DNA from 2 places in the Shewanella sp. MEBiC00475 genome. Region 2 is predicted to be linked to the other one. Evidence: predicted binding sites of a transcription regulator. Region 2 holds the regulator's gene; the other holds the start of a gene.
What was found. The regulator MetJ, encoded in region 2, represses methionine synthesis genes. The targets are predictions, from matches to a motif close to TAGACGTCTAGACGTCTA.
Positions count from the first base shown of each region.

Region 1: the regulator MetJ is predicted to act here: its motif matches at 1,949-1,966, upstream of serA (phosphoglycerate dehydrogenase).

Region 1 covers NZ_CP039928.1:1,500,467-1,504,910, reverse strand. Annotated here, with positions in the region: gene ygfZ (tRNA-modifying protein YgfZ) at 1-432, opposite strand, end outside; gene serA (phosphoglycerate dehydrogenase) at 598-1,827, opposite strand; gene FCN25_RS06620 (DUF2238 domain-containing protein) at 2,015-2,635, shown strand; gene FCN25_RS06615 (response regulator transcription factor) at 3,109-3,777, shown strand.
Region 2 covers NZ_CP039928.1:2,739,314-2,743,757, forward strand. Annotated here, with positions in the region: gene FCN25_RS12110 (DUF3373 domain-containing protein) at 1-465, opposite strand, end outside; gene FCN25_RS12115 (cytochrome c) at 610-939, opposite strand; gene FCN25_RS12120 (sulfite exporter TauE/SafE family protein) at 1,318-2,058, opposite strand; gene metJ (met regulon transcriptional regulator MetJ) at 2,134-2,448, opposite strand; gene metB (cystathionine gamma-synthase) at 2,656-3,819, shown strand; gene FCN25_RS12135 (bifunctional aspartate kinase/homoserine dehydrogenase II) at 3,990-4,444, shown strand, end outside.

The sequences.
Region 1 (4,444 bases), 1.2 Mb from region 2:
TACAAGATTGAGCGCTTGTGATACATCACCAAAATGTTCGGTAACAAAGGCTTGGGCTTCTGTTCCTGCAATGCCGATGATTTGATAATCATTGCTGACATCCGCTAGCTCAGCTTTACTAAATACAGCGTATTTTTGTAACTGAGGTAAATCTAGGCTTAAGGTACTTTTTGGCAATAACATAAATAGGCTATCGCCTATTGAAAATGTACGGAAACTGGCAAGCATTTTACCTTTAGGATCACAATGTGCGCCCCATTTCCATTGGTCAGCAGTTAATGAACTGATGTCTGTGGTGACTTGGCCATGAATAAAGCTGCGGCCTTGCTCGCCGGTGATTTCAATTAATCCCATATGAGTCAAACTAGATAGCACTAATGCAGGAGACGTGGCGATGAAATCCCAATCTGGTTGGTTTACTGAAATGGTCATAACTATCCCTAACGTGAGAATAAGACGGTATAGTTTGGAGTGTAACGGATTAATAGAAAGCTCAACAGGGGGGGCGGTTTTAAAACCAAGAAAAAAGCTACCTTGTGAACAAGATAGCTTTTTAAATAACATCATTAATTCGAATTAATTGTTTACTCAGCCAACTTAAAACAATACCCGCGCACGGATGGTGCCTTCAATGGATTTTAATTCAACTAATGCTTCTTCAGCTTGATCAGAATCGACTTCCATTACCACATAACCAATCTCTGCAGTGGTCTGTAGATATTGAGCGGCAATGTTAATGTGTTTCTCTGAAAATGCTTGGTTGATTTTGATCAACACACCAGGACGGTTTTGGTGAATGTGCAATAAGCGTGATGTACCGCTATGTTGTGCTAAAGACACTTCTGGGAAATTAACGGCTGACAAAGTAGAACCATTGTCAGAGTATTTTACCAGCTTGCCTGCAACTTCAATCCCGATATTTTGTTGGGCTTCTGCTGTACTGCCACCAATATGTGGCGTAAGCAACACATTGTCTAAACCACGTAATGGTGTAATAAACTCATCATCATTCGATTTAGGTTCAACGGGGAACACATCAATCGCTGCACCTGCAAGATGTTCAGATTTTAGCGCTTGGGCTAAGTCTTCAATATCGACTACGGTACCGCGTGAGGCATTGATAAAAAAGCTGCCTTGACGCATTTGGGCAAATTGAGCCTTAGCAAACATATCTTTAGTTTGTGGTGTTTCCGGCACATGCAGACTGACGACATCTGCTTGAGACAATAACTCGTCCATAGAATGAATTTGAGAAGCATTACCTAGCGGCAATTTGTCTTCAATATCAAAGAAAATCACTCTCATACCTAAGGTTTCAGCCAAAATACCCAGCTGAGTGCCGATGTGACCATAACCGATCACACCCAAAGTTTTACCACGCACTTCAACACTGCCATTTGCGCTTTTTAACCAACCGCCACGATGCGAGATAGCATTACGCTGTGGAATGCCACGCATTAGCATAATGATTTCACCAATAACCAATTCAGCAACACTTCGAGTATTAGAGAAGGGCGCGTTGAATACCGGAATACCCAATTTTTCAGCAGTAGCTAAATCGACTTGGTTGGTACCGATACAAAAACAGCCGATGGCAACCAGCTTTTCTGCATGATGTAGTACTTCTGCAGTAATTTGAGAACGGGAACGTAATCCAACAAAGTGAGCATCTTTAATTGATGCAAGTAAAGCATCTTCACCTAAAGAGGCTTTATGATATTCAATGTTGGTATAACCTGCTCGTTCTAGTACATCAACCGCAGTTTGGTGGACGCCTTCCAACAGCAGGATTTTGATCTTATCCTTGTCAAGCGAGTGTTTCGCCATGATATGGGTACCCTCTTATCATTAAATGATACTTATGCTAATACTAATGCATTAGCCAATAGTTATGATATAAATGCGGACTTGCGAAGCATTATCAAAGTAGCACTTTTTTAAGCGCTTGTGGAGGGCTAGATGGCTAAAGTTAATATTCTAAATTTAGAACAATATCACAAATGAGGGATTTATATTGAATAACAAGATGTTATGGTGCGTGGTTTATCTATTAGTGTTGGTATGGTCGGTCAGTAATCCAAAGGATATGTTTACTTGGTGGTTGGAAGCTATTCCCGCATTAATCGCCTTACCAATATTGTTTTTTAGTCGTAAAAGCTTTCCTCTGACCACCTTAGCCTATGTACTTATTTTAGTGCATTGCTGTGTGCTATTTGTGGGCGCTCGGTACACCTATGCGGAAGTGCCATTGTTTGATTGGCTGGCACAAGTGATGGGCAGTGATAGAAATAATTATGATAAATTAGGGCATTTTGCCCAAGGTTTTGTACCTGTTATATTGGCTCGAGAAATTTTTATCCGTAAGCAAGTAATACAAATCGGTGCTTGGTGTCAGTTTTTATCGGTATGTTTTGTGTTGGCATTCTCTGCTTTTTATGAATTAGTTGAATGGTGGGTAGCCATTGCTACTGGCGAAAATGCTGAGGCGTTTTTGGGCACTCAAGGGTATGTTTGGGATACTCAATCTGATATGTTTTTAGCATTGATTGGTGGGATCTGTGGGGTATTTTTGCTGTCGTCGTTACATAATAAGCAAATAGCGGCCAAAATGCTGATTAAGCAAAGTTCCGTTTGATGTTAATGGTTGAACTTGTGTTGTTATAAGTTCGACTATTTTTTGTTTGTATAGAATTGTTGTTTTTATAGATAATTGTTTGAGCGAGTAGAGAGTATGAGCTTATCAGTCTTAAGCTAGTCATAAAGTCTATTTAACGTCAGTCAAATTTACTATTAATACTTTAGACTGATAAAATAGTCATAACAACTAGCAAATTTTTACTATGCTTGCAGTATAAAATAGTTTTTATAATAAAAACTGTTATTGAGAAGTGATTTATCGCCATGTTCATTTATGCAGATATTGACTTCACGATATTAAGAGCATCATAAATATCCAAATAAAGCGCTCTAAATATAATAACAAAAAGTACATTATCTGCATTAGCTAATGCTTTAAAGCTAGAAACAAGTTTTTGTGTACGTAGTAGGTAACTTTAGGATGTGCTCAAGGTATGTTGGGCAAGAAAGTACTTTTCAGGGAGAAGAGTGATGAGTTCAAATATTGATGAATTGGTGTTCGTACACCAAATCGCTGCACCTTGCCATTTAGCTATTTTGGCTGAATCTATCGGATTAAAAACCCGAATCGTTAAACATGCCGCAGATCTTGAACTAGACAAAAAATCCAATAATTTTTATTTTGTCTCACAAAAAGGTGCAGCCCTAGATAATAAGGGTATTCCATTATTGGTATCGCGTTTAGTGGTACATGTCCCAGTTGCCTTATACCAAGTTGAACGTGGGTCACTTGACCAAGAATCAGCGCTGCTTTTAGGCGTGCGTGGTTTATTGTACAGTGATCAACGCATGGACTTAATGCTGACGGGTTTACGTAAAATGGTTTCCGACGAATTGTGGTATGACCGTCCTTTAATCAGTAAAATTTTTAGACGTTTGATTCAACAATTAGACACTAATATTGACATTTCCACCGATACCGTCGCTATTCTCCAAAAACTCACCACCAGAGAGCGTACTATTATTCAACTTGTTTCCAGTGGCGCACGCAATAAAGAAATTGCTCAACGTTTGTGTATTAGTGAACATACTGTGAAAGCCCATATTTCCTCTATTTTCCGTAAAACAGAGTCTCGTAATCGCGTAGAATTATTGCGATGGGCACAAACTTATCAAACTCATTGTGAATTAGTGAATTAGCATGTTGGATATTTTATCCAATAATGACATTAGGAGCTTAGGCTCCTTTTTTTAAGCGGTTAATCTAATCACAAGTGTTTAGGGTCTGTTGCTCTTTGCTGGTTGAATTTTGTTCGAGATAAAAACGTTTTAATCGAGGCGAGTGGATTGCTGCCTAGCAATCTAAGCTACTTTTACTTAACGAAGAGTGACTCAACAAAGAGTAAAATGTTTTTAGCCGAACCCTACGGGCAGCGTTTGTTGGTCATTTTTACTGCGTTATCGACTTTTTGTGTAGAATAACTACACCACAAAGTCTCTGCCTTGTACAAATGAACAACAATTCGCTGCAAAACCAACCTTGAAAGATCAACAGACCCTAATACCAATCTCATTAAATATCTGGTCAGTTCAGAGTCTCTCAGGTTTTTCAATTCAAGGCGCATTGATGTAGAAATGGTTGTTCCCTTTTAAATCGATGCAACACCGAAGTGGAATACCTGAGAGACTCCATTCTGGCGGGTTTCAAAGTCCTGTATGCTTCGTTAGATGTTTTCAAAATACGACTGCATGGTCTATTTTTTCCATAAAAAATACGACATTCCCACCCTCCATGGCGGTCAGATGCTGGAGGTAGAGTAACGCAGGAGCTTGTTACCGAGAATCACTATTCGCTTCAATCATCTGC
Region 2 (4,444 bases):
AGTGGTGTAAAAAATATCATTATCAATATCTTGTTGAGTTTTTTGACCTAACACCATTGGCATCACGCCCTGTAGCTGGCCGCTTTGAAACGCGGTGGCTAGATCAGGGTTGGCCATCATCATTTGGCCTAATAACGAGGTAGAACTACTCGGGTCACCAAATACACCTGACATGGCTTTTGTAGCGAAGTCAGTAAAATTGACATTCATGGCCGGGTTCCAAGTGACATTTTGGTAATGTAATGAATGTGCTTTGGTTCTAAAATCACCAGTAATGGATATTCTGTCTAACGCAGTGTGACGCTCGGTTTTGTCAACTCGTGAATTTAAATCATCAAGATCTTCGTTAATAGTCGCGAGTTGTTGTTTTAGATCGGCAATCTTTTGTGCATCTGTGTCTGCCGCTAGGCTAGCACCACTCATAAAGAGTGCATTTGCAACGAGTATTGATATGAGAGTTCTCATAGTCTTGCTCCCCCAATTTGCCAAATGAATTAACTCAATCTGGCAAATTTTTGTTGTAAAAGTCCCTGAGGCGAAGCCCCAATTTTTTAGATTGTTTATTTGCTTATGATTTACTTAGAGCGAAAGGCTCTCAGCTTTTATGATTTAGCCACAAGTTGCTGGCTGATCAGAATCGGCTGCGTGGTCATATAAAAACTGTTGAATGTCTTTCAAGTCTTTTTCTGATAGAGCCTCAAAAACGGCAGGTTTAGCTTTATGTTTATCTCGAGAGAAAAAGCGATCCCATTGACTCATAGTTTTAGCCATAGGAGTAAGTTCTGGGCCTTCACTATCGGCGCTGTGGCAAGCTTTACATTCTTTTTTGTAAAGATGTTTGCCTTTTTTAGGGTTACCACCTTCGGCTGCCATTGCTTGGCTACCTAGTGATAATGCAATAGCGAGTGCGATACCAACTTTAACGTATGTGTTCATCATTTTATCCTCTATTGGGCTTCTTATTAGTGGTGCGTTTGCAATTTATGTTTATTTCTTTGCTGTGAATAATGTTACCTAAAAGTGAGTAGTGTTAATTTGAAGTAGATCATGTTCATGAGAAAAATCTAATTGAAAAAAAGTTAATTGAAACAAATCTAATGGACTTATGTGATGTGGATCTCTTTCGTGACAATATTCAATTTGCTATTGGGATAAAAAATTTCGCAGTGGATTTGGAACAACAATTATGGATAGGGAAAAATAATTTGGTGTATTACTTGGGTGGAAGTCTTTAGGAGAAAATTTTTTGGGTAAGGTTTAATAACTCATAATGAGAGAATAGTTAGCTCATTATGAGTTACTGGGTTGATTAGTTGATTAGTTGATTAGTGCGCTGGTCGATTTAACCACTAACAAAGTCGCACTGATACTACATAATATTAAGGTCACAATGCGGGTTTTATTTTTATCGACATGGTTAATTAACAATCCAGAGACCAAGTAACCGGTAACAACGGAAGGGAATAACATTAGCGACAACCACAAATGTTTCATCTCAACCAAGCCGACTATGGCTAGAATAGCTAAAGCAATCAGTGAACTGAGTACGAAGAATGCAGACAGTGCAGCTCTAAATTTACTAGGATCTTGGCCTGCAAGTAAAATCGCCATAGGTGGACCACCAATGGCGGCGATGTTGCCAAATATGCCCGAAAATACCCCCGCGATAAATAAACTGATGCGATTGATGGGGGCTGTAATGCGATAAATACTTAATATCACAGCAATAAATACAATAGCGGCAATCACTAAACCTAATATGGCTTGTGGTGCAAACAGTAATAACCCAGCGCCTAAAAATCCGCCGGGGATCCGCCCGAGCAAAGCATATTGTAAACCATTAAATTGCAGGTGGTTGCGTTCTCTAAATAAGGTCATTGCAGAAATGGCAAATCCCATTGCAATAATTGGTACTGGCACTAGTTGAGGGTTAACAATATACAGCAGGGGACTAGCAACAACGGCTAACCCAAAACCAATTAAGCTCTGGGTTAACGCGCCTAAAAAAATGATAATTGATGCCAGTATCAAGGTTGTAGGATCGATAAACGACATCATATGTTCTCTTTTAAAACAAGACTACTTCGTATTAGGGTAGTTTCCAAGTCGATGACGTTGTCACTAACCTGTGGATTATTCCAGCTCTTCCCATTCGATGCCCATATCATCCATTATCTTTTTAGCTTCACTTGGAATGCTGTCCGGTTCATCTTTTGATAAATCACCGTCATAAGGTAATGGTTGACCTGTATATGCATGCAAAAATGCTTCACATAGCAGTTCACTGTTAGTTGCATGACGCAGATTATTGATCTGACGTCTAGTGCGTTCATCTGTTAGTATTTTTAATACTTTTAGCGGTATCGAAACTGTAATCTTTTTTACTTGTTCATTTTTTTTGCCATGTTCGGCATATGGGCTAATATATTCGCCATTCCATTCAGTCATTAACTTACCCTTAACGATAAATACGGTGCGGATTTTAAACCGTTACAAGCTCTAGTCAAATTATTGCGACTATTTAACCTCGATGCAAATAGATTTCTTGATGTTTAGACGTCTACGCGTCTATTTTGTTGACGGATGCAGAACTTTTCGGTAAATTTGGACGTCTAGACATCTACTTGTGTGTTTGTGACATTTTAGGAATCAATTATGACAAAACATAAAAGCGCCACATTGGCCGTTCGCCAAGGTATTGAAACAGACACACAACATGGTGCAATTGTACCGCCTATTTATTTATCGACTAATTATTCATTCGATGGTCATAATAATCCTCGTGAGTTTGATTATAGTCGTTCAGGTAATCCTACTCGGTGTATTTTAGGGGAGGCACTCGCCAAACTTGAACAAGGTGCTACTGGTGTGGTGACCTGTACTGGTATGGCGGCGATTACTTTAGTCACCAGCTTACTTGGCCCTGATGATTTATTGGTTGTACCGCACGATTGTTATGGTGGCAGTTATCGTTTATTTACTAATTTGGCGAAAAAAGGCCAATTTAAGTTGTTAGTTGTTGATCAAACAGATAGCCAAGCATTGAGTAAAGCCATTGCCCAGAAACCTAAAATGGTGTGGTTAGAAACCCCCTCAAATCCTTTACTTAGAGTGATTGATATCGAAGCAGTCAGTCATGCTTGCCATGACGTTGGCGCGTTGGTGTCGGTAGATAACACCTTTTTATCACCGATATTACAGCAACCTTTATTATTAGGTGCTGACATAGTGATCCATTCAACCACTAAATACATCAACGGTCACAGCGATGTCGTCGGTGGCGCGGTTGTGGCTAAAGATCCTGAATTAGGTGAATTATTGCATTGGTGGTCAAACACCCTTGGGTTAACTGGGTCTGCGTTTGACAGTTACTTAACACTGCGTGGCCTACGAACGCTTGCTGTGCGAATTCGTGAGCATCAACGTAACGCGCAAAAGATTGTTGAGCTACTTACCGCTAGTGATGTGGTTACCAAGGTTTACTACCCGGGTTTAAAAGATCATCCAGGTCACGACATTGCGGCAAAACAACAACAAGGCTTTGGCGCTATGTTAAGTTTTGAATTGCAGGGCGGTGAAGCCGAAGTTGTTGCATTTTTACAGGCATTGTCTTTGTTCAGTATTGCTGAAAGTTTAGGCGGAGTGGAAAGTTTAGTCGCCGTTCCGGCCACTATGACCCATAGAGCAATGGACCCACAAGCAAGGCAAGAGGCTGGTATTAAAGAGACTTTATTGAGACTATCAGTCGGTATTGAAGACGCTGAAGATCTGCTTGCCGATCTGAAAGCTGGTTTAGCTGCCGTAGCGGCAATTAAATAAGCTTAATTTGAGTTTATGTTAGCTGTGGTTTGAGTAAAATAACAAAATATGCATTTGTGGCACGATTAAAATGCAAAAAAGAGTTCATTGCACCACTATTTATTGCATAAAGCATTAATTGCAACAAGAAGCCGTCGCAATAAAAGTCGTAGTTGTTTAAGGAGTCAGTAATGGCGCGAAGTCATTTACATAAGTTTGGTGGTTCTAGTTTAGCGGATGCAGACTGCTATCGCCGTGTTGCACATATTTTGCTTACCCACGGTCAAAGTGATGATCTTGTGGTGGTATCCGCCGCCGGTAAAACGACTAACTTCTTATACAAATTACTGAGCCTTCGTGACAGTGGTCAATTGTGGCAAGAAGAGCTACAAGTACTGATTAGTTATCAGCAGACGTTAATTGAGCAATTACTGTCAAATGAACAAGCACGTGATTTACGTGAACGTTTGTCGACTGATAAATCTCAGTTAGTCAGTTTGTTGTCCTTAGAACAACATAATGATTACCAATTAAACCATGTGGTGAGTTTTGGTGAACGTTGGTCCGCTCGCCTAATGGCTGCATTGTTACGAGAAATGGGCGTAGCAGCCAGTAATGTTGATGCATGTTCTATTTTAGTTGCTGA